DNA from 3 places in the Pantoea sp. R13S299 genome. Region 2 is predicted to be linked to each of the others. Evidence: predicted binding sites of a transcription regulator. Region 2 holds the regulator's gene; each other region holds the start of a gene.

Region 1 (7,174 bases), on a different contig from region 2:
GCTATTTTTCGTCTCTGCGCGCGCTGCTGGCGGTATTACGGGGTTGTGATCCACTGCTGTATCAGTATGTCGATGGGGCAGGTTTTTTCACCTCTCACGGTCAGCCGAGCAAGCAGGTGCGTCTGGTGACCTATATCTGGGCAAAACGCTATCTTGATCATCACGACGATGAGTTTATCCGGCGCTGCGAGCGGGTGCGGGGGCAGTTTGTTCTGACCAGTGCGCTGTGTGGACTGGTGGTCATCAGTCTGGTCGCGCTGGCGATCTGGCATTAAAAAAGGGCGACTTGCGTCGCCCTCTGTTTTGCTGGCATCACACCAGTTTTAAAGCAATCCAGTAGAGCGAACCTGACAGCAGAATACAAACCGGCAGGGTGAAGATCCACGCCATGGCGATGTTCTTGATGGTCCGGCTCTGCAATCCGCCACCGTCAACCAGCATAGTACCGGCTACCGATGAAGAGAGGATGTGCGTGGTGGAAACAGGCATGCCGGTATAGCTGGCAACGCCAATCGACAGCGCTGCGGTTACCTGTGCTGACATTCCCTGTGCATAGGTCATGCCTTTTTTACCAATCTTCTCACCGATGGTGGTGGCAACACGACGCCAGCCAATCATGGTGCCGATGCCCAGCGCCAGTGCCACGGCCACAATAATCCAGATCGGCGCATACTCGATGGTGCCAAGCAGGTCGCTTTTCAGCTTATTGAGGAAGCGTTTGTCATCTGGCGAGGTCTCTTCCAGACGGGCTGCTTTATCGGCGGTATCGGAGATACACAGCAGCAGACGACGCATCTGACCGCGCTGATCAACCGTCAGCTGATCGTAGCTCTGCAGGTTATTCAGCAACACCTGCGCACCCTGTACCGCCTGCAATGCGCGCGCGCTGTCACAGTGGAACTCTTTCGGGCTGGTCGCTGGCACTTCTTCCGGCGTTGGCAGCTTAGGTGGTGCCATCTGGATGATGTGGTTCAGCGAGGCGTTGTGCTGCTGATAATACTGCTCCAGGTGATTGACCGCATCGCGGGTACGCGTGATGTCATAACCGGAGGCATTCATATTCACCACGAAACCGGCCGGTGCCACGCCGATCAGGACCAGCATGATCAGGCCAATGCCTTTCTGACCGTCATTCGCACCGTGCGAATAGCTCACGCCAATTGCCGAAACAATCAGGGCAATCCGGGTCCAGAACGGCGGCTTTTTCTTGCCGTCGATCTTCTCGCGGTCAGCAGGCGTCATATGAATACGCGCACGCTTTTTGGTATTGCTCCAGTAGCGACGCAGAATAAAGATTAAGCCGCCCGCCATCACCAGGCCGACAATTGGCGACAGGATCAGAGAAAGGAAGATGTTCAGGACTTTCGGGATGTTGAGCGCATCAACCACCGAGGTTCCGCTCATCAGGGCGTTGGTCAGACCGATACCAATAATGGCGCCGATCAGGGTATGGGAGCTGGAGGCCGGCAGACCGAGATACCAGGTGCCGAGGTTCCAGATAATCGCCGCCAGCAGCATAGAAAACACCATGGCGAGACCGTGAGCCGATCCAACATTTAACAACAGATCGGTGGGAAGCATATGAACAATAGCGTAAGCGACACTCAATCCACCGAGCAGCACGCCAAGGAAGTTGAATACACCCGCCATCACCACAGCAAGCTGGGCACGCATGGCACGCGTATAGATGACCGTCGCAACTGCGTTGGCCGTGTCGTGGAAACCGTTGATTGCTTCGTAAAACAATACAAACAGCAGGGCAAGAACCAATAACAGGCTAGTACTGAGGTCTAGACCAGCAAACAGATGTAGCATAAACGTTACGCCATTTTTGGAGGACATGAACGCGGCGCATTATCCGCGACAACGTGCTGTATGGGAAAGGAAAATATAGCGCTAATTTAACCTTTCGTCGTAAGGCTTAAGGGTAACTCAGCGAAAAAGGGTTAGATATTAGACAGATACAATATGACACATTTACGGCAATTTTTTGACGCTGGCGTCTCAGTGAGCAGATCACTACAATCTGCGCCTTTCCAGTTAAGTGAGTGAACCGCAGTGGAACAGTTTGACGTTATCATCATTGGTGCCGGAGCCGCAGGGCTGTTCTGTGCCGCGCAGGCCGGACAGCGCGGGCGCCGCGTGTTACTGCTGGATAACGGCAAAAAGCCAGGACGCAAGATTCTGATGTCTGGCGGTGGCCGCTGCAACTTCACCAACCTCTATACCGAACCGGCGGCGTATCTGTCGCACAATCCGCATTTCTGTAAATCGGCGCTGGCGCGTTATACCCAGTGGGATTTTATCGATCTGGTTAATCGCCACGGTATCGCCTGGCATGAGAAAACCCTGGGCCAGCTTTTCTGTGACGACTCTGCCCAGCAGATGGTCGATCTGCTGCTGGCCGAATGTGACAAAGGCAATGTCACCCTGCGACTGCGCAGTGAAGTGCTCAGCGTGGCGCGCGATGAAAGCGGTTATACCCTCCAGCTCAACGGCAGCACGGTTCAGGCAGAGAAGCTGGTCATCGCCAGTGGCGGTCTGTCGATGCCTGGCCTGGGCGCTTCGCCGTTTGGTTACAAAATTGCGGAGCAGTTCGGACTAAGCGTCTTTCCGACGCGGGCGGCGCTGGTACCCTTTACTCTGCACAAGCCGCTGCTGGAGCAGTTGCAGACGCTGTCAGGCGTCGCGCTGGAAACCACGATCGATGCGCAGGATGGCACCCGCTTCAAAGAGGCGATGCTCTTTACCCACCGTGGTCTCTCCGGCCCGGCGGTATTGCAGATTTCCAGCTACTGGCTGCCGGGTGAGTTCGTCACCATCGATCTCTCGCCCGCCACGCCACTTGAGGCGTTTCTGGCGGCGCAGCGTGAAGCACATCCGAATCTCAGCCTGAAAAACAGCCTGGCGAAAATCCTGCCGAAGCGTCTGGTGGAAGTTCTGCAGGCGCTGAATGTGGTGCCGGATATCACCCTGAAGCAGCTCAACAGCAAACAGCAAACCGAGCTGGTGCAGACGCTGCACGCCTGGCGTATCCAGCCAAATGGCACCGAGGGATATCGGACTGCGGAAGTGACGCTGGGCGGTGTGGATACCACGCAGCTCTCCTCGAAAACGATGGAGGCGCGCGCGGTGCCGGGGCTTTACTTTATTGGTGAGGTGGCCGATGTCACCGGCTGGCTGGGGGGATATAACTTCCAGTGGGCGTGGAGTTCCGCCTGGGCCTGCGCCCAGGCGTTGTAACGCGCAATTACCAGCGCTGATGGACGTGAGGCGCGATCTTCTCCTGATAGATCTGCTTCAGCGCCGCCATCGACTCTGCAGACAGCGCATCGACGTCGCTGGCGCGGGCATTGGCTTCAGCCTGTTCACGGTTTTTCGCGCCAGGAATGACCACGCTGACATCCTCGTTCATCAGGATCCAGCGCAGCGCAAACATTGCCATGGTAGTGTCGCCGGTGACAAAGCGGCGAATCTCCTCGACCGCTTCCAGCGCCACCTCATAAGGCACGCCGGAAAAGGTCTCGCCTTTATCGAACGCTTCGCCATTACGGTTAAAGGTGCGATGGTCGTCAGCGGCAAACACGCTGTCGGCGCGCATTTTGCCGGTCAGCAGGCCAGATGCCAGCGGTACACGGGCGATGATCGCCACATCACGGCGTTTCGCTTCACGCAGCAGCAGTTCCGCCGGACGCTGACGGAAAATGTTGTAGATCAGCTGAATCGACGAGACGTTGGGAAATTCCAGCGCCTTGAGACCTTCCTCGACTTTCTCAACGGAAACGCCGTAGTGACGGATTTTTCCGGCAGCGACCATCTCATCCATCACGGCAAACACATCCGGGTTGTAGTAGACCTCGGTCGGCGGGCAATGCAGCTGCACCAGATCCAGCGTTTCGGTCTGCAGATTTTCCCGTGAGCGTTCGATAAACGCGTTGAGGTTTTCGGCGTTGTAGCCCTCCGCGACGTGCGGAGAAAGACGACGCCCCAGTTTGGTCGCCACAAACGGGCGTTCCCCGCCGCGCTGATTCAGCACCTCTGCGATGATCTTTTCGGAGCGGCCATCGCCATAAACATCGGCGGTATCAATAAAGGTGATGCCTGCATCCAGCGCGGCGTTCAGCGCGGCTTTGGCATCCTCCATGCTCACTTCTCCCCAGGTTCCGCCAATAGCCCATGCGCCAAAGCCAATTTCAGAGACGCGCTGACCGGTACGGCCCAGTGTTCGTAGTTTCATGCAAACATTCCTCGATGCGTTTCAGACAGGGTGACAGAAAGCGGCTAACCATTGAGCTTAGCGCTTCCTGGCGGAGAGGCGATTTCACGTCGACGCAGGCCTGCACGGTAAAAATGCGATGCCGCGACGCCAGGCTGCTGGTTACGTTGAAGATTTCAGCGAGAAACGGCTGCGGCTATGTGGCTACCGCTTCGCTAATCAATTGATTTTAAGATATTTCACCCGAAATTAAACAGGCGAGAGTGTCGATTCGGTCACATACTTCAATTTTCAGGCCAACAATGGGATCGCTATGTTCAAATTTGTTAAGTCGGTCTTTGCCAGTCCCGAGAAATTCCTGCAGATCATGACCCGTCAGGATATCAACGACTCAATCGCTGAGGGTGAGCGCATCATTATTGATGAAAACGGCAATATCTCGGTCAACACGCTGAGCGAGGAAGTCCACGAAGATTTTGCCCGGCATGTGAATATGTTAAAGGGAGTGTGAGGTGGGTACCGCAATATTTATGGTGCTGATGGTCAGTGGTTACTGGTACACCAGCCGCGATTTAAACAGCCGCTTTAAAATCCGCCGCTCGTCGGGCTGGGATGTCTATTTCCTGGTCGCGCTCTACGGCTGTATTTTCGTTCTGCAGGGTGTATTCGCGACCGGCATCATCTGGTTGCTGCTGCTCTGCATCTCCGGCATCGCCAATGCCGTCCAGATGATCCCTGGTGTTCATCTGAAGTGGCAGGTCGAGTTTATGAACTGGAGCTTCCTGGGCATTCAGGCGCCGGTTGTGATCATGCTCTTCTTTGCCATTCTGCTCTGCCTCTATCGCTCAAACTGGGCAGGCAGCGCACGACTCAACGTCTCCGGTCGTAAAGACCTCTATCAGCAGCTGTCGCGCTCCAATGGCGTGGAGCAACTGCTGTTTCAGTGCATGGAAGAGGGCGAGCTGGCGTGGATTACCCTGAAGTCGCGCCGTATTTACATCGGCATGGTGCATGCCTCGACCTTTGAATATGAGAGCACCAAAAATATCGTGCTGATCCCGATGCTGAGCGGCTACCGCGACAGCAAGACGCTGAAGCTGGCGGTGGAACATAACTACAGCAAGTGGTACGCAGAGCATGGCATTACGCTCGACTCTAAACCCAAAGATGCGATGTCGTTCCGTAAAGTGATCATGGTTGACCAGATTGAGAGTCTGTCACTGTTCGATCCGGCCAGCGCCACGGCGCTTTCGATGGGGCATCCGCAGGAAGTGGAGAAGAGTCAGGGCAAAGACGATGGTGACAGCCCGGACGATAAAAGCCGGGACGAGCAGGATTAAAAAGCCTGATCGGTTTCCCCTGATGATGTGACTTCATCAGGGGAAACCGATCCCCCCTCACACCATATTTTCCGCCGTAAACAGCCGAAACGCGACTTTACCCGCCTGATACACATCCGGTTCATAGCCGGTTTCCAGATGCCTCAGTATCAGATCAATCGCCAGCCGGGCATGCTGTTGAGCATGCTGATCCAGCGTAAACGCTACTTCATCGTTCAGTAGCAGCTGGCGGGTCACATCATAAAGCTCATGGGTAATGTAAGTGCATTTACCCAGCAGTTGATGGGCGCGCAGGGTGTCGCTGACATCGGTATTACCCATGCCGGTGTTATAGACGCCCGCAATCGCCTGCGACGATTTCAGGTTGCGGGCCAGCACGCTGCGAATCGTTTCCCGCTGGTCCTGACCCGACAGCACCTCACGCAGATGACGCTGCGGCGCGCGCTGCTCCATCGCCTCACGGAAACCGGCAATACGCTGACGGTGGGCGCGATAATCAAAGCGACCGCTGACCATTAGTATGTCGCCAGGCTGATTTACTGTTTTGCTCATCAGCAGTCCCGCCGTGCGGCCCGCCTGATACTGGTCAATGCCGACATGACAAAGGCGGTCGGCATCGGGCAGATCGGTGACGATAGTAATCACCGGCACATTGCGGCTGCGGCACAGCGCCAGTGCGCGATAAATGGGCGGCGAGTCGTGTGCAAACACAATGATGCCGTCACGGTTACTGCTGCGGGCGATAATGCTTTGCGCCAGCTGCTCAGGCTGCGCTTCGGCCACCAGAGTTTTGTGCAGTTTCAGGCGGCGATAGCCAAGCTGACTGGCGACCTCGCTGAAATGGGTGGTGAGCTGCTGAAAAAAGGATGAGCCGTTATTGCTGAGGAACACCTCGATTTGCCACGGATGCTGGTACTCCTCTGGCAGCAGACGCTTCAATCCCACTTCGCGCGCGGCTTTCAGGACTTTGCGGCTGGTCTCCAGCGACACGCCACCGCGCTCATTCAGCACCCGATCGACCGTCGCAATCCCGACGCCCGCCATTTTTGCCACCACTTCTAAGGTGAGCTTCTTCATTCCGACTCCACGCGAAAAATGGCGATTAGCTGCTGCCTGCCCGACTGTTTATCTCTTCTAACCGGTTAAAAGTAAAAGATAAAGCGATTTATTGATGGAAAACCATCAACAACGCTGTGCCGCCATGTTTTTACCGACAGTGCGGTCGTCAGGCTAAAAAGCACAGCGGGCCGCTGTCCTGGCGGAATAGCCGTTAAGCTTGTAGCGAGACAATTAACGAGGAATGAATATGGCTCAGCAAAAAGAGGTTCTGATTATTGGTGCTTCGCGCGGTATCGGTCTGGCGGTGGCACAGGCGTTTGCCGGTGAGGGCTGGCAGGTCACGGCTACGCATCGCAGTGGCATCCCGGAGCAGGGCAAACAGCCAGATATTCACTGGCATGCGCTGGATATGACCCACGCATCCGCGGTTCAGCAGCTTGCCAGCCAGCTCAGTGGCAAAACGTTCGATGCGATTCTTATCAACGCCGGGATTTCCGGGCCTTCACATCAGAAGGTGTCGCAGAGTGACGATCAGGAACTGGCACAGCTATTCCTGACC
Region 2 (7,174 bases):
AGGCCGTGACCTTCCGTTTCTGCTCCGTCAGGCTGGCCTGAGTCTGGTCGGCATGCTGCTGCAGACGGCTGTTCTCCTGCTGCTGCTCCGCAAGGTGCTGCTGCAGCGTGCTGATCCGCTGATCCAGCGGCAGCACATGTTCCGTCAGCAGGTTCTCCTGCTGCTGCTGTTCCTGCAGCGCCTGCTGGCGGGCCGTCTGGCTGGCCGCGTAATTCTGCTGATGCTGCTGCTGTTGGTTCTGCGCCTGCTGCTGCACCGCGGTAAGCTGCTGACAGCGGCTCTCAGCCTGCTGCTGTTCGGTGCGTAACGCGTCGCGCTGCTGCAGTCTCACCCGCAGCTTTTCAGCCGGTTCACTGCGAGCCAGCCGCTGGCGATCCGTCTCTGCCGCCTGCGATGTGGCCTGGGCCTGCTGTACTGCCGCTTCAGCCTGCTCACTCTCCTGCTGTAACTGCTGCGCCTGCTGCTGCCACCGCTGCTGTTGCTGCGCCTGTTGATAGTGGGCGCTGAGCCGCTGTTCCGCGTCGGTCAGATCGCTGAGCTGCTGTTGCAGCGCATCGCGCGCGTCGCTATCCAGCAGCGCCATCGCACCCGCCTGGCTGCGCAGCAGATCCAGCTGAGTTTTCGCCTCTTTGTGCCGCTCATAGATGGCGGCGGAAATCAGGCCGTAAATTTCGGTGCCGGTCAGCTCCTCCAGCAGTTCGGCGCGCTCACTGGCTTTGGCATTAAGGAAGGCGGCGAACTGGCCCTGTGACAGCATCATCGACCGGGTAAAGCGTTCGAAATCAAGACCTGACAGAGTTTCGATCATCTTCAGCTTGTCACCGACTTTATCGGCAACAATGATGTTGTCGGCGCAGCGCGCCAGCTCAACGCGCGGTGCCTGCAGCTTGCCGTCGGCGGTGCCGCGCGCCCGGTTCTGGCTCCAGAAGGCGCGCCAGGCTTCGCCTTTGATCTCAAACTCGACTTCCGCCAGACATTCGGCGCAGTCGCGGGTCATCAGCGCATTCTGGCTCTGGGAAATCGCGCCCAGACGTGGCGTCTGGTGATAGAGCGCCAGGCAGATGGCATCCAGCAGGGTAGTTTTACCGGCCCCGGTGGCGCCGGTTATCGCAAACAGGCCGTTGCTGGCAAAGGGTTCGGCGCGGAAGTCGATGAACCATTCACCGCGCAGGGCGTTGAGGTTTTTGAACCGTAGCGTGAGGATCTTCATTGGGTCTCTTCCATGGCGGCCAGCGTCTGGCGGAACAGGGTGGTCATCTCATCGATTTGCGCCGGTTGCAGCTCCTCATCCAGCGCCAGGCGGCGGGCAAAGACCTCCTCCACCTTCAGTTCACTCAGGGTTTCGTTGTCAAGCCGCGCCAGGCTCTGCTGCCGCTGTTCACGGCTGCGGCGCAACAGCAGGACTTCGACCGGCAGCGTGGCGGTCAGGGTTTCGACCTGGCGCTGCAGATCGCTGAGGTACTCCTGGGTGGTGACTTCGATGTCGAGCCAGGTCGGCTTCTCCTGCTCTGCTGTGCTGAAGGCGTTTAACTGCGCCGCAATCTGCGCCAGCGATCCTTTCAGCACCTGCATGGGTTGCGACTGAGGCACCACCAGCGGCGTGACCGATTGCAGGCCGCTGGCCGCCAGCTCCAGCAGGAAGACGCTCTTTTCCGTGCCCAGCTCATCAAAGCTCAGTGGAATCGGCGAGCCGCTGTAGCGGATATGCTCGCTGCCTGCGACGCGCTGGGCGCGGTGAATATGGCCCAGCGCAATATAGTCAGCCGCCGGAAAGGCACTGGCCGGGAAGGCATCCAGCGTGCCGATATAGATGTCACGCACCGAATCGCTCTGGCTGACGCCAACGGTGGTGAGATGGCCGGTGGCGATTATCGGCAGCGCATAGCCCAGCGCCTGGGCGGCGGCGAAACGCTGCTGATAGTGATGGGCGATCGCCTCCAGCAGGGAGGTTTGTTTATCGCGTCCCGACTGACCCGCCCGGCTGCGCAGGATATCGCGTGGTCGCAGATAGGGAATGGCGCACAGTAGCGCGCCCGGTTCGCCCTGACGGGTGTTGAGCAGCAGCACATCATCCTGCGCCTGCGGCGTGGCGATGACCCGGGTGTTGAGACAGGCGAGCAGCTCGCGCGATTCATTGAGCGTCGCCACGGAGTCGTGGTTGCCCGCCAGCACAATCAGCTGACAGCCGGTAGGCTGCAGCGCCACCACAAAGCGGTTAAACATCTCGCGGGCGTAGCTAGGCGGCGTGCCGGTATCAAACAGATCGCCTGCAATAATCAATGCATCTACCTGATGCTGTTCAATCTGGATCAACAGCCAGTCGAGAAACGCCTGATGTTCGGCTGCCCGACTTTTGTTGTAGAAGAACTGCCCCAGATGCCAGTCCGCAGTATGAATGATGCGCATGATGAGTCCCTGCCGTTGTGATTCGCCCGGCGATTATACTGGCTCTGCAGCCAAAGCAAAAAATTGTCGCTGCGCTGTCATAAATGATTACCAACGGCGTTACAGGCAGGTTATGTTTTTCATAAAAGTGTCACAAATCTGACGCATAATGGCGCCGCGAATCTCAGTGACAGCCGTCATAATCAGCAGGAGTAATAATGGCTAAGCGCATTTTGGTTGTGGAGGATGAAGCCCCCATCCGTGAAATGTTGTGTTTTGTTCTGGAGCAGAACGACTATCAGCCAATCGAGGCGGAAGATTATGACAGCGCCGTTGGCAAGCTGATTGAACCCTGGCCCGATCTGATTTTACTGGACTGGATGTTACCCGGAGGCAGCGGTATTCAGTTTATCAAACATCTGAAACGTGAGGCGATGACCCGCGATATTCCGGTGATGATGCTCACCGCACGCGGTGAAGAGGAAGATCGGGTGCGTGGCCTGGAAGTGGGCGCCGACGATTACATTACCAAGCCGTTTTCACCCAAAGAGCTGATGGCGCGGATTAAAGCGGTAATGCGCCGTATTTCACCGATGGCGGTGGAAGAGGTGATTGAGATGCAGGGACTGAGTCTGGATCCCTCTTCACATCGCGTGATGTCCGAAACCACGCCGCTGGAGATGGGCCCCACCGAATATAAGCTGCTGCACTTCTTTATGACGCACCCGGAGCGCGTGTACAGCCGCGAACAGCTGCTGAACCACGTCTGGGGCACCAATGTGTATGTGGAAGATCGTACAGTCGATGTTCACATTCGCCGTTTACGTAAAGCGCTGGAAGTCTCCGGCCACGATCGCATGGTACAAACCGTCCGTGGAACAGGGTATCGTTTCTCTGCCCGCTACTAAACGGAGCCTTTACCGTGCTGGAACGCCTCTCCTGGAAGAGATTACTGACAGAACTGCTGCTGGCCTGTCTGCCTGCGGCGCTGCTGGGCCTGCTGTTTGGCGGTTTGCCCTGGTGGCTGCTGCTGAGCGTGGTCATGGTCCTGTTATGGCATTTCCACAATCTGATGCGGCTGTCGCACTGGCTGTGGCTCGACCGCACCATGACGCCGCCTGCCGGGCGTGCCAGCTGGGAGCCGCTGTTTTATGGTCTTTACCAGATGCAACTGCGCAACCGGCGGCGGCGGCGTGAACTCGGTAATCTGATTAAGCGTTTCCGCAGCGGCGCCGAGTCGCTGCCGGATGCGGTGATCCTGACCACGGAAGAGGGCACCATTTTCTGGTGTAACGGCCTGGCGCAGCAGCACCTGGGCCTGCGCTGGCCGGAAGATAATGGCCAGAACATCCTTAATCTGCTGCGTTATCCGGAGTTTTCCCGCTATCTGCGCCAGCGCGATTTCGACAAGCCGTTGACGCTGGTGCTGAACAACAAACTTCATATGGAATTTCGCGTCATGCCCTACAGCGAGGGGCAGTGGCTGCTGGTGGCGCGTGATGTGACGCAGATGCATCAGCTGGAAGGGGCACGTCGCAACTTCTTTGCCAACGTCAGCCATGAGTTACGCACGCCGCTCACGGTGCTGCAGGGCTATCTGGAGATGATGAACGATTCGGTGATGAGCGAGCCTTCGCGCAGTAAAGCGCTGCACACGATGTCGGAGCAGACGCGCCGTATGGACAGCCTGGTCAAACAGCTGCTGACGCTGTCGCGCATCGAAGCCGCACCGGCGATCGATCTGAAAGAGAAGGTTGATGTGCCGGTGATGCTCAAATTACTGCAGCATGAGGCGGCGACGCTGAGTGGCGGTCGTCACGATATCCATTTCCACACCGATCCCCATCTGAAAGTGTTTGGCAACGATGAACAGCTGCGTAGTGCCATCTCCAATCTGGTTTACAATGCGGTGAATCATACGCCGGACGGCACGCGGATCGATATCAGCTGGCTGCGCGGCAAACAAGGGGCTACTTTCCGGGTATGCGACAACGGGCCGGGTATCGCCTCAGAACATATTCCGCGTCTGACAGAGCGTTTCTACCGCGTCGATAAAGCACGTTCGCGCGCCACTGGCGGCAGCGGGCTGGGGCTGGCGATTGTGAAACATGCTCTGAGTCACCATAACGCGCGGCTCGATATCACCAGCGTACCGAATAAAGAGACCTGTTTTACCTTTACGCTGCCTGCGAGGTTGATTGTCAGCAGCGTGATGCAGGAGAATGCCGTTCATTAATCGCTGCCGGATCTCCCTGATGCGCCTCCTTGTTTTGTTGATCGTCTCTCTGCTGCCGGGTCTGGCTCTGGCCCAGCCCGGCACGCTCTCCGGCAATCTCAGCAGCGTGGGATCCGATACGCTCGGCTATCTGATGACCCTGTGGGGCGAAGATTTCAGTCGCCAGGCGCCGGGCGTGAATGTGCAGGTTCAGGCCTCCGGTTCTTCGACCGCGCCCACTGCCCTGGCGGCGGGCGCCGCACAGCTCGGGCCGATGAGCCGCCCGATGCAGGCCGATGAGCGGCAGGCTTTTGAGGCGCGCTACGGTTATCCGCCGCTGGCGGTGCCGGTGGCGATGGATGCGCTGGTGGTGGTAGTGAATCAGCGCAATCCGCTGCAGCAGATTGAACCGCGTCAGCTCGACGCCATCTTCTCCGTTACCCGCCTGTGTGGCGCGCACAGCGTGCCGCTGCGCTGGGGCGATCTCGGTTTAACCGGCGCGCAGTGGAATAAACGACCCATTCAGCGCTATGGCCGTAACTCCGCCTCCGGCACCTGGGGTTTCTTCAAGCAGCAGGTGCTGTGCAAAGGCGATTTCCGCAGCGACGTGGCGGAGTTTCCTGGGTCGGCCGCAGTGGTGCAGGCGGTGGCCGGTAATTCGCGCAGCATCGGCTACGCCAGTTTTGGCTTTCATCTGAGCGGCGTAAAAATGCTGGCGGTGAAGAACGATCAGGGCCAGGCGATTGTCCCGGATGCCGATGCTATCCGCAGCGGCCGCTATCCCTGGGCGCGTCCGCTCTATCTCTACGTTAATAAAGCGCCCGGCAAACCGCTGCCACCGCTGGTCGCTGCGTTTCTGCAGCAGGTGCTCTCTCCTCAAGGCCAGCGGCGGGTCAGCGAAGCGGGCTATCTGCCGCTCTCAGACAGCCAGATGGCACAGGCGCGTGCCGCGCTGCGTTAACCCCCGAAGTTGAATTTTTTTCATCATCGCTGAATTTTCTTCAGTTGCAGATGAACGCGGCTCATGACACTCTGTGTTCAGACATGTAGCCATCCAGATGGCTATTTATATCAGGATGCAATTATTTCCTGCCGTCATTACCGGCAGGAGAGACAGGAGTGATCATGCAAAGAGAAACCGCCCCGTTCCGTGCCGATACCGTTGGCAGCTTCCTGCGCCCCGCTGCGATTAAGCAGGCGCGCGAACAGTTTGCTGCCGGAGAGATTGATGCGGCTGCCCTGCAGCAGGTCGAAGATGATGCGATTCGCGAAGTGGTCGCGAAGCAGCGTGAAAATGGCCTGAAAGTGGTCACTGACGGCGAGTTTCGTCGTGGCTGGTGGCACTTCGATTTCTTCTATGGTCTTGACGGCGTCGAGAGTTATGAAGCGGAGCATGGCATCCAGTTTAATGGCGTGCAGACCAAAGCGCATGGCGTGAAAGTGGTGAGCAAACTCGGTTTCCCGGCGGATCACCCGATGCTGGCGCATTTCCGCTTCCTGCAGAGTATTGCCGGTGATGCGGTGCCGAAGATGACCATTCCCAGCCCCAGCGTGCTGCACTTTCGCGGTGGCCGCAAAGTGATCGACGCAGAGGTCTATCCCGATCTGGCGGACTACTTCGAGGATCTGGCGCAGACTTACAAAGCGGCGATTAAGGCATTTTATGACGCGGGCTGCCGCTATCTGCAACTGGATGACACCGTCTGGGCTTACCTCTGCTCTGAAGATCAGAAGCGCGATATCCGTGCCCGTGGCGACGATCCGGATCAGCTGGCACAGACTTACGCGCAGGTGCTGAATAAAGCGCTGGAGGATAAACCTGCCGATCTGACTGTGGGTCTGCATGTCTGTCGCGGGAACTTCCGCTCAACCTGGATTTCTGAAGGTGGCTATGGACCAGTGGCAGAAATCCTGTTCGGCAGCGTCAACGTGGATGCGTTCTTCCTGGAGTATGACAACGCCCGTTCCGGCGGTTTTGAGCCACTGCGTTACATTAAGCCGGGTCATCAGCAGGTGGTGCTGGGCCTGATCACTACCAAAGTGGGTGAACTGGAAGATCCGGCGCAGGTGAAAACCCGGCTGGAAGAGGCGGCGCAGTATGTCAGCCTGGATCAAATCTGCCTCAGCCCGCAGTGCGGTTTTGCCTCAACCGAAGAGGGCAACAGCCTGAGCGAAACGCAGCAGTGGCAGAAGATTCGCCTGGTCGTCGATATCGCGAATCAGGTCTGGTAGTGCTGTAACGTTGTGCAGACAGGCGCGTAAAACGCGCCTTTTGTGTATCTTCAGCCCCGTTTATGCGGGGATTTCTCACCTTCTGTTTATTATTTAGGCACATCATCTTGTGCGCCTGCATCAAAAATTAACGCTATCCACTGCCTTTTGAAAAAATGGTGGTATAACCTTCTGGTTTTCCAATCCCGTATTGCCTTTCGCCGCTATAAACGTTTTACTTAGCGCCGTTGTCGATCCATCCCTCTGTGAACAGAATAAAAGCAGCTTAAATCACCTGCGCTTTACCCTGCGATGAGCATAATGCGCTGACATTGTCAGCCTGGTCGCGGTTTACACGCAGCG
Region 3 (7,174 bases), on a different contig from region 2:
GTATCGACTCGCAGTGGGATGCCACCCTGCTCGCGGCTGCTGAGCTGGATATGCTCTGGCCGGATACCTAATACTACCGGCCGGTTAGCCCATTTCGCTTTTGTGTCGCTGAGCGGCAGTGCATGCGAGGCGTCAAGCTCGAAGCGCGAGCCGTCACTGCTGAACTGCCCATGCAGCAGGTTCATGGCGGGCGCGCCGATAAACGAGGCAACAAACTGGCTGGCGGGACGCTCATACACTTCAACCGGCGTGCCGAGTTGTTCGACCACGCCTTTGTTCATCACCATTACCCGCTCCGCCAGCGTCATCGCCTCGACCTGATCGTGGGTCACATAGAGGCTGGTGGTCTGTAAGCGGCGATGCAGTTGCTGCAGCTCCAGCCGCATCTGCACCCGCAGGCGGGCATCGAGATTCGACAGCGGCTCATCGAACAGAAACACTGCCGGTTCACGCACGATGGCGCGACCCATCGCCACGCGCTGGCGCTGTCCGCCCGAGAGTTCGCGAGGCCGGCGCATCAGCAGGTGATCCAGCTCCAGACTGCGCGCCGCGTCGAGCACCCGCTGGCGGATCTGCTCTTTGCCCATCCCGCGGATTTTCAGGCCATAGGCCATGTTCTCCTCCACTGACATGTGGGGATAGAGCGCGTAGTTCTGGAACACCATCGCAATGCCGCGATCTTTCGGCTCTTCCTGGGTGACACGCCGGTTGTCGATATAAATATCGCCAGAGGAGACGCGCTCCAGTCCGGCTACCATGCGCAGCAGGGTCGATTTCCCGCAGCCGGAAGGCCCGACCATCACCATAAACTCGCCGTCATTGATGGTGACGTTCAGCGGCTGAATGATCTGATTTTTGCCATCGTAGGACTTGGTTACTGCCTGAAGGGTTACGCCTGCCATCTTATTTCTCACTCTCAACCAGACCGCGCACAAAGGCACGCTGCATGACTAACACCACCACCAGCGGCGGGATCAGGGTTAATAACATTGCCGCCATCACTTCGTTCCACTGGGTCGGTGAGCCGCTGGTGGAGATCATGCTTTTGATCCCCGCCACCGCCGTGCCGAGGCTGGCGTCATTAATGATCAGCAGCGGCCAGAGATACTGGTTCCAGCCGTAGATAAAGGTGATGACGAACAGCGCCGCCAGATTGGTTTTCGACAGCGGCAGCACAATGTCGATGAAGAAGCGCATCGCGCTGGCACCGTCGATGCGCGCTGCTTCCACCAGCTCATCCGGCAGCGACATAAAGAACTGACGGAACAGGAAGGTGGCGGTGGCCGAAGCCATCAGCGGCAGGGTTAATCCGCTGTAGCTGTCGAGCAGGTTAAGATCGGCAATCACCTGCACCGTGGGGAAGATACGTACCTCCACCGGCAGCATCAGGGTGATGAAGATCAGCCAGAAAAAGAGCGTGCGCAGCGGAAAACGAAACCAGACCAGCGCAAACGCCGACAGCATCGACACCGTGATTTTGCCGAAGGTGATGCCGAGCGCCATGATCATGCTGTTGAGCAGCATCAGGCCAAACGCCGGTCCGCTGCCGTTGACGCCGTGCGTCCAGATGTGCGAAATGTTCTCCCACAGGTACGAACCGGGCACCAGCGTCATCGGCACCTGATAGACCGCCTCGTTATCCAGCGTCGCCGCCACAAAGGCGACATAGAGCGGAAACAGGATGGTGAGCACGCCCAGCACCAGTACGATGTGGCTGAAGATATCCAGTCCGCGTCGATTCTCAATCATTGGTATTGCACCTTACGTTCAACAAAGCGGAACTGGAGCACCGTCAGCCCGATCACCAGCAGCATCAGCACCACCGACTGTGCCGCGGACGAGGAGAGATCCAGCCCGGTAAAGCCTTCGCGATAGATTTTGTAGATCAGCGTGGTGGTCGCCTGCACTGGCCCGCCGCCGGTTGCGGCATCGATCACCGGGAAGGTATCGAAGAAGGCGTATATCAGGTTCACCACCAGCAGGAAGAAGCTGACCGGCGTAATCAGCGGCAGTGAGAGGTTGAAGAAGCGACGCACGGGTCCGGCACCGTCAATCGCGGCGGCTTCCACCAGGGATTTGGGAATAGACTGGAGTGCGGCGAAGAAGAACAGGAAGTTGTAGCTCATCTGCTGCCAGATCGATGCCAGCACCACCAGGAACATCGCCTGACCGCTGTTCTGCGCGTAGTTCCAGTTGTAGCCGACGTGGTTCAGCAGGTAACTGAACAGGCCCAGACCGGGATTAAACAGGAACATCCAGAGCACCGCGGCCACCACGGGCGCAACGGCGTAGGGCAGCAGCAGCAGGGTCTGATAGAGGCGGCGCAGTCGCACCACATAATCCACCAGCGCCGCCAGCAGCAGCGAGAAGACCATGCCGAACACCGTTACCATGCCGCTGAACTTTATGGTGGTCCAGAACGAATCGAGATAATAGGGATCGGCAAACAGTCGTCTGAAGTTTTCCAGCCCGACAAAGCTGCTGGAGATGCCAAAAGGATCGAGGCTTTGCAGCGAATACCACAACGCTTCACCGGCAGGCCAGAGAAAGAAGATAGCGGTAATCAACAGTTGCGGCAGCACCAGAAGATAGGGCAACAGACTGGTGCGAAAGACCGGACGAGATGAAGACATGGCGTACCTGACGTCAGAAAAGAGGGGCCAGCCAGGCTGGCCCGCAAGAGGAGATTACTTCACCTGCTGCTGGAAGCGGCGCAGCAGCTCGTTGCCGCGTTTCACTGCGTTATCCATCGCATCCTGCGGCGACTGCTTGCCGGTCCAGACGCTTTCCAGCTCTTCGTCGATCACGGTACGAATCTGCGGCATGTTGCCCAGACGCATCCCTTTAGTGAACGGCAATGGTGGCTTGTTCATCATCTGGCGAGTGGCGATATCCGCACCCGGATTCTTATCGTAGAAGCCCTGCTGTTTAGTCAGCTCATAGGCGGCGGTGGTAATCGGCAGATAGCCCGTTTTCTGATGCCATTCCGCAGCGATTTCCGGTTTAGCCAGGAACTGCATGAATTCGGCCACGCCTTTGTAGGTTGCCGCATCTTTGCCTTTCATCACCCACAGGCTCGCACCCCCAATCAAGGCGTTCTGCGGCGCATTCGGCACGGTGTCGTCATACGGCATCATGCCAACGCCGAAGTTGAATTTGGCGTAATGACGGATATCGGCCAGCGAACCGGATGAAGCGGTGGTGATGCCGCAGTCGCCGTTGTAGAACTTGGCGGTGGACTCATCTTTGCGGCCAAAGTAGGTGAAGTCCCCTTTCTTGTTCATCGCTTCCAGCAGTTCGATATGACGAACCAGTACCGGCTTGTTGAACTCCAGCACCGCGTCCAGTCCGTCAAATCCGTTGTTTTCCGTCGCTACCGGCAGAGCATGCCAGGCACTGAAGTTTTCAATCTGGATCCAGCCCTGCCAGCCGCTGGCGTAGCCACAGCTCATGCCCGATTTACGCAGTGCGGCGGCATCCGTCGCCAGCTCCTGCCAGGTTTTAGGTGGCTGGTCCGGATTCAGACCCGCTTTTTTAAAGGCGTCTTTGTTGTAGTAGAGCACCGGCGTCGAGCTGTTGAACGGCTGGGAGATCAGCTGGCCTTTGCTGTCGCTGTAGTAGCCCGCCACCGTTGGCACGAACTGTTTTTCATCGAAGGGAATGCCGGCATCTTTGAAGACCTGATGCACCGGCACAATCGATTTAGAGGCCATCATGGTCGCCGTACCGACTTCATAGACCTGCAGCACCGCAGGCGCTTTGCCGCTGCGCACCGCCGCGATCCCTGCTGCCAGGCTCTGCTCGTAGTTACCTTTGTAGGTCGGAACAATTTTGTAATCGGGATGCGTCTGGTTAAAACGCTGTGCCAGCGAATCCACTTCTTTGCCTAGCTCGCCTTCCATGGAGTGCCAGAAAGGAATCTCAGTGGCGGCCATGGCATGGCTGCTGAGCGTCAGACCGAGCAGCGCGCTCATCAGGCTACGACGAAAGGTAACGACGGACATAGAATTTTCCTGTGCAGGTAAATACGCGTGAAATCACGGATTTCTGTTTCGCGAAGTAACATGACACGGGGAAATGACGGATTAATAACAACCAGATGACAGCCGGATGACAGGCTTTATTGAGGAAAAGAGGACGCTGGCAGCGCGGCGGCAAACCGCCCGCGCTGCCAGTTTTTAGTTACATAAAAGAGCGCAGGGTCAGGGGGGGTAAGTTGCCCCTGGCTTTATTCTCAGAACCTCTCAAACCAACACTCAAGGCCGTCGGCGTCGCAGGCAGTTCGGCACCGGCCAGCGCGCAGTAACCGGAGCGTATAAATATACGTGAGGATTACGAGCACTGCCCGGTGTCGAAATGGCAAGTAAGCCAGGCCCATGCACACCAAAGTGCGCAGCCACCGGAGCGTACTCATAGTACGTGAGGATGGCGAGCACTGCCCAACCGCAACCTGGCAAGTAAGCCAGGCCGTGCCCCATCAGACACCTAAGTACGCGCTGCGGACGGCTTCGTTGGATAGGAGAGCTGCACCGGTATCTTCGAGCACCACATGCCCGTTCTCCAGCACATAGCCCCGATCCGCCAGCTTCAGCGCCTGATTCGCATTCTGCTCCACCAGGAAAATTGTCATCCCCTCGCTGCGCAGCTGCTCAATGGTGTCGAAAATCTGCTGAATAATGATCGGTGCCAGTCCCAGCGAAGGCTCATCCAGCAGCAGCAGGCGCGGCTGGCTCATCAGCGCACGGCCAATCGCCAGCATCTGCTGCTCGCCGCCTGACATCGTCCCGGCGCGCTGGATTTTGCGCTCTTCCAGACGCGGGAAGAGTTCATACACGCGCTTAATCCGCGTCAGATAGTCCGGCCGGCTGGCAAAAAAGCCGCCCATCGCCAGGTTCTCTTCTACCGTCATGCGCGAAAACACCCGCCGTCCCTCTGGCACGATGGCGATCGCTTCACGCATGATGCGCGCCGTTTGCCAGTCAGTAATCGCTTTGCCATCAAAGGTAATGGTGCCCTGGGTCGCGCGCGGCTCGCCGCACAGCGTGCCCAGCAGCGTGGTCTTTCCGGCTCCGTTAGCGCCAATCAGGGTGACGATTTCGCCCTGATTGATATAGAGGCTGACGTTGTGCAGCGCCTGAATTTTGCCGTAATGGGCGCTGACGTTTTCAATGGTTAACATCGCATTTGCCATCTCAGGCCTCTCCTAAATAGGCACGAATGACATCCGGATTATTGCGAATCTCCTCCGGCGTTCCGTTAGCCAGCGGCGTTCCCTGATTAACCACGTAAATACGGTCAGAAATACCCATCACCAGCTTCATATCATGTTCAATCAGCAGCACCGACACCTTGTGTTCGCCACGCAGTTCCGCAATCAGCGCGTCCAGCTCGTGGGTCTCTTTGGGGTTAAGACCCGCCGCCGGTTCATCCAGCATCAGGATCTCCGGGCGCGTCACCATGCAGCGCGCAATCTCCAGCCGACGCTGCTGACCATAGGCCAGATTGCCCGCCTGACGGTTTGCCAGATCCAGCAGACCGACCCGCTCCAGCCAGGTCGCCGCACGATCCAGCGCCTCGCTCTCACTGCGGCGAAACGCCGGGGTTTTCAGCAGGCCGGAAAACACGCCGCTTTTCAGATGCTGATGCTGAGCAACCAGCAGGTTCTCAATGACCGTCATCTCACGGAACAGACGCACGTGCTGGAAAGTGCGCACGATGCCCATCCGCGCAATCTTCTGGCCCGGCAATCCTTCCAGATGCTGCTCACGCAATTTGATCGTGCCACCGGTAGGCTTGTAAAAGCCGGTCAGGCAGTTGAACACGGTGGTTTTACCGGCACCGTTGGGACCAATCAGTGAAACGATCTCCTGCGGACGCAGCTCCAGCGCCACATTGTTCACGGCTAACAGACCGCCGAAGCGCATCATCAGGCCTTCAACGGCTAATAAAGGCTGAATCATGCCTGCTCTCCTTTTTTAGCGGCTCTGAGCTTCAGATGCGGACGCTTCATCGGCAACAATCCCTGCGGACGCCAGATCATCATCAGCACCATCAGGCCACCCAGCACCAGCATGCTGTACTCATTAAGATCGCGCATCAGCTCACGTGACACCACCAGCAGAATGGCGGCCAGAATCACCGCAAACTGCGAGCCCATCCCGCCCAGTACCACAATCGCCAGCACAAAGGCGGATTCGACAAAGGTAAAGGATTCCGGACTGACAAAGCCCTGACGCGCCGCGAACAGACTGCCAGCAAAGCCCGCAAACGCGGCACTGATGGTAAAGGCGGTCAGCTTGATGCGGGTCGGACTCAGGCCCAGTGAACGGCAGGCAATCTCATCTTCGCGCAGCGCTTCCCAGGCCCGGCCCAGCGGCATCCGCAGCAGCCGGTTGATCACGAACAGTGTCAGCACCACCAGCAGCAGCGCCACCAGGTAGAGGAAAATAATGCGGTCGCTGGGATCGTACTTCAGCCCAAAGAAGTTATGGAAGGTATCCCAGCCGCCTTCACGTGGCGTACGGCCAAACTCCAGACCAAACAGCGTCGGTTTCGGGATCTGGCTGATGCCATTCGGGCCGCCGGTCAGCGCGGTATTGTTCAGCAGCAGAATACGCACGATCTCACCGAAGCCCAGCGTCACAATCGCCAGATAGTCGCCACGCAGTCGCAGCACCGGGAATCCCAGCAGCAGACCAAACAGCGCAGCAACCATGCCGGAGAGCGGCAGACACTGCCAGAAGCCAAGACCGTAATAGTGGTTCAGCAGCGCAAAGGTGTAGGCACCGATGGCGTAGAAGCCGCCATAACCCAGCACCAGCAGGCCAGAGAGTCCGACCACTACGTTTAAGCCCAGACCGAGCATCACGTAGATCAGCGTCATGGTGGCGATATCAACGGTGCCGCGTGACACCAGGAATGGCCAGGCAATCGCCGCGATAATCATCACCGCCATCACCAGCTTCTGCTTTGGCGTCGAGCCATCCAGGCCGGGTAACACCAGTGCCGGACCGGAAATTTTCTTCAGGCCGCTTTGCCAGACCGGACGCAGCAGCTGGAACAGAAACACCACCGCACAGCCTGCGGCGATCCAGTTCCAGCGCACGCTACCGGCGTTCTGCACCACCAGATTGGTGCCGTCCAGATTCAGGCGCAGTCCCATAAAGAAGGTGGC

The links. The regulator PhoB, encoded in region 2, activates phosphate uptake and scavenging genes when phosphate is short. The targets are predictions, from matches to a motif close to CTGTCATAAAACTGNCNNAT.
Region 1: a site for PhoB is predicted at 1,967-1,986, ahead of pitA (inorganic phosphate transporter PitA). Genes of this name have one in related genera too.
Region 3: a site for PhoB is predicted at 4,098-4,117, ahead of ugpB (sn-glycerol-3-phosphate ABC transporter substrate-binding protein UgpB). Genes of this name have one in related genera too.

Annotation. Positions count from the first base shown of each region.
Region 1 is NZ_JBLYEF010000005.1:75,404-82,577, forward strand. It holds gene uspB (universal stress protein UspB) at 1-275, shown strand, start outside; gene pitA (inorganic phosphate transporter PitA) at 313-1,815, opposite strand; gene ACN1CO_RS19470 (NAD(P)/FAD-dependent oxidoreductase) at 2,059-3,243, shown strand; gene ACN1CO_RS19475 (aldo/keto reductase) at 3,251-4,237, opposite strand; gene ACN1CO_RS19480 (hypothetical protein) at 4,530-4,727, shown strand; gene ACN1CO_RS19485 (hypothetical protein) at 4,729-5,556, shown strand; gene ACN1CO_RS19490 (LacI family DNA-binding transcriptional regulator) at 5,614-6,633, opposite strand; gene ACN1CO_RS19495 (SDR family oxidoreductase) at 6,863-7,174, shown strand, end outside.
Region 2 is NZ_JBLYEF010000001.1:96,490-103,663, forward strand. It holds gene ACN1CO_RS00495 (AAA family ATPase) at 1-1,210, opposite strand, end outside; gene sbcD (exonuclease subunit SbcD) at 1,207-2,406, opposite strand; gene phoB (phosphate response regulator transcription factor PhoB) at 2,604-3,293, shown strand; gene phoR (phosphate regulon sensor histidine kinase PhoR) at 3,308-4,621, shown strand; gene ACN1CO_RS00515 (PstS family phosphate ABC transporter substrate-binding protein) at 4,641-5,561, shown strand; gene ACN1CO_RS00520 (cobalamin-independent methionine synthase II family protein) at 5,726-6,832, shown strand.
Region 3 is NZ_JBLYEF010000005.1:123,529-130,702, reverse strand. It holds gene ACN1CO_RS19705 (sn-glycerol-3-phosphate import ATP-binding protein UgpC) at 1-902, opposite strand, end outside; gene ugpE (sn-glycerol-3-phosphate ABC transporter permease UgpE) at 904-1,749, opposite strand; gene ugpA (sn-glycerol-3-phosphate ABC transporter permease UgpA) at 1,746-2,633, opposite strand; gene ugpB (sn-glycerol-3-phosphate ABC transporter substrate-binding protein UgpB) at 2,688-4,004, opposite strand; gene livF (high-affinity branched-chain amino acid ABC transporter ATP-binding protein LivF) at 4,478-5,191, opposite strand; gene livG (high-affinity branched-chain amino acid ABC transporter ATP-binding protein LivG) at 5,193-5,960, opposite strand; gene ACN1CO_RS19675 (high-affinity branched-chain amino acid ABC transporter permease LivM) at 5,957-7,174, opposite strand, start outside.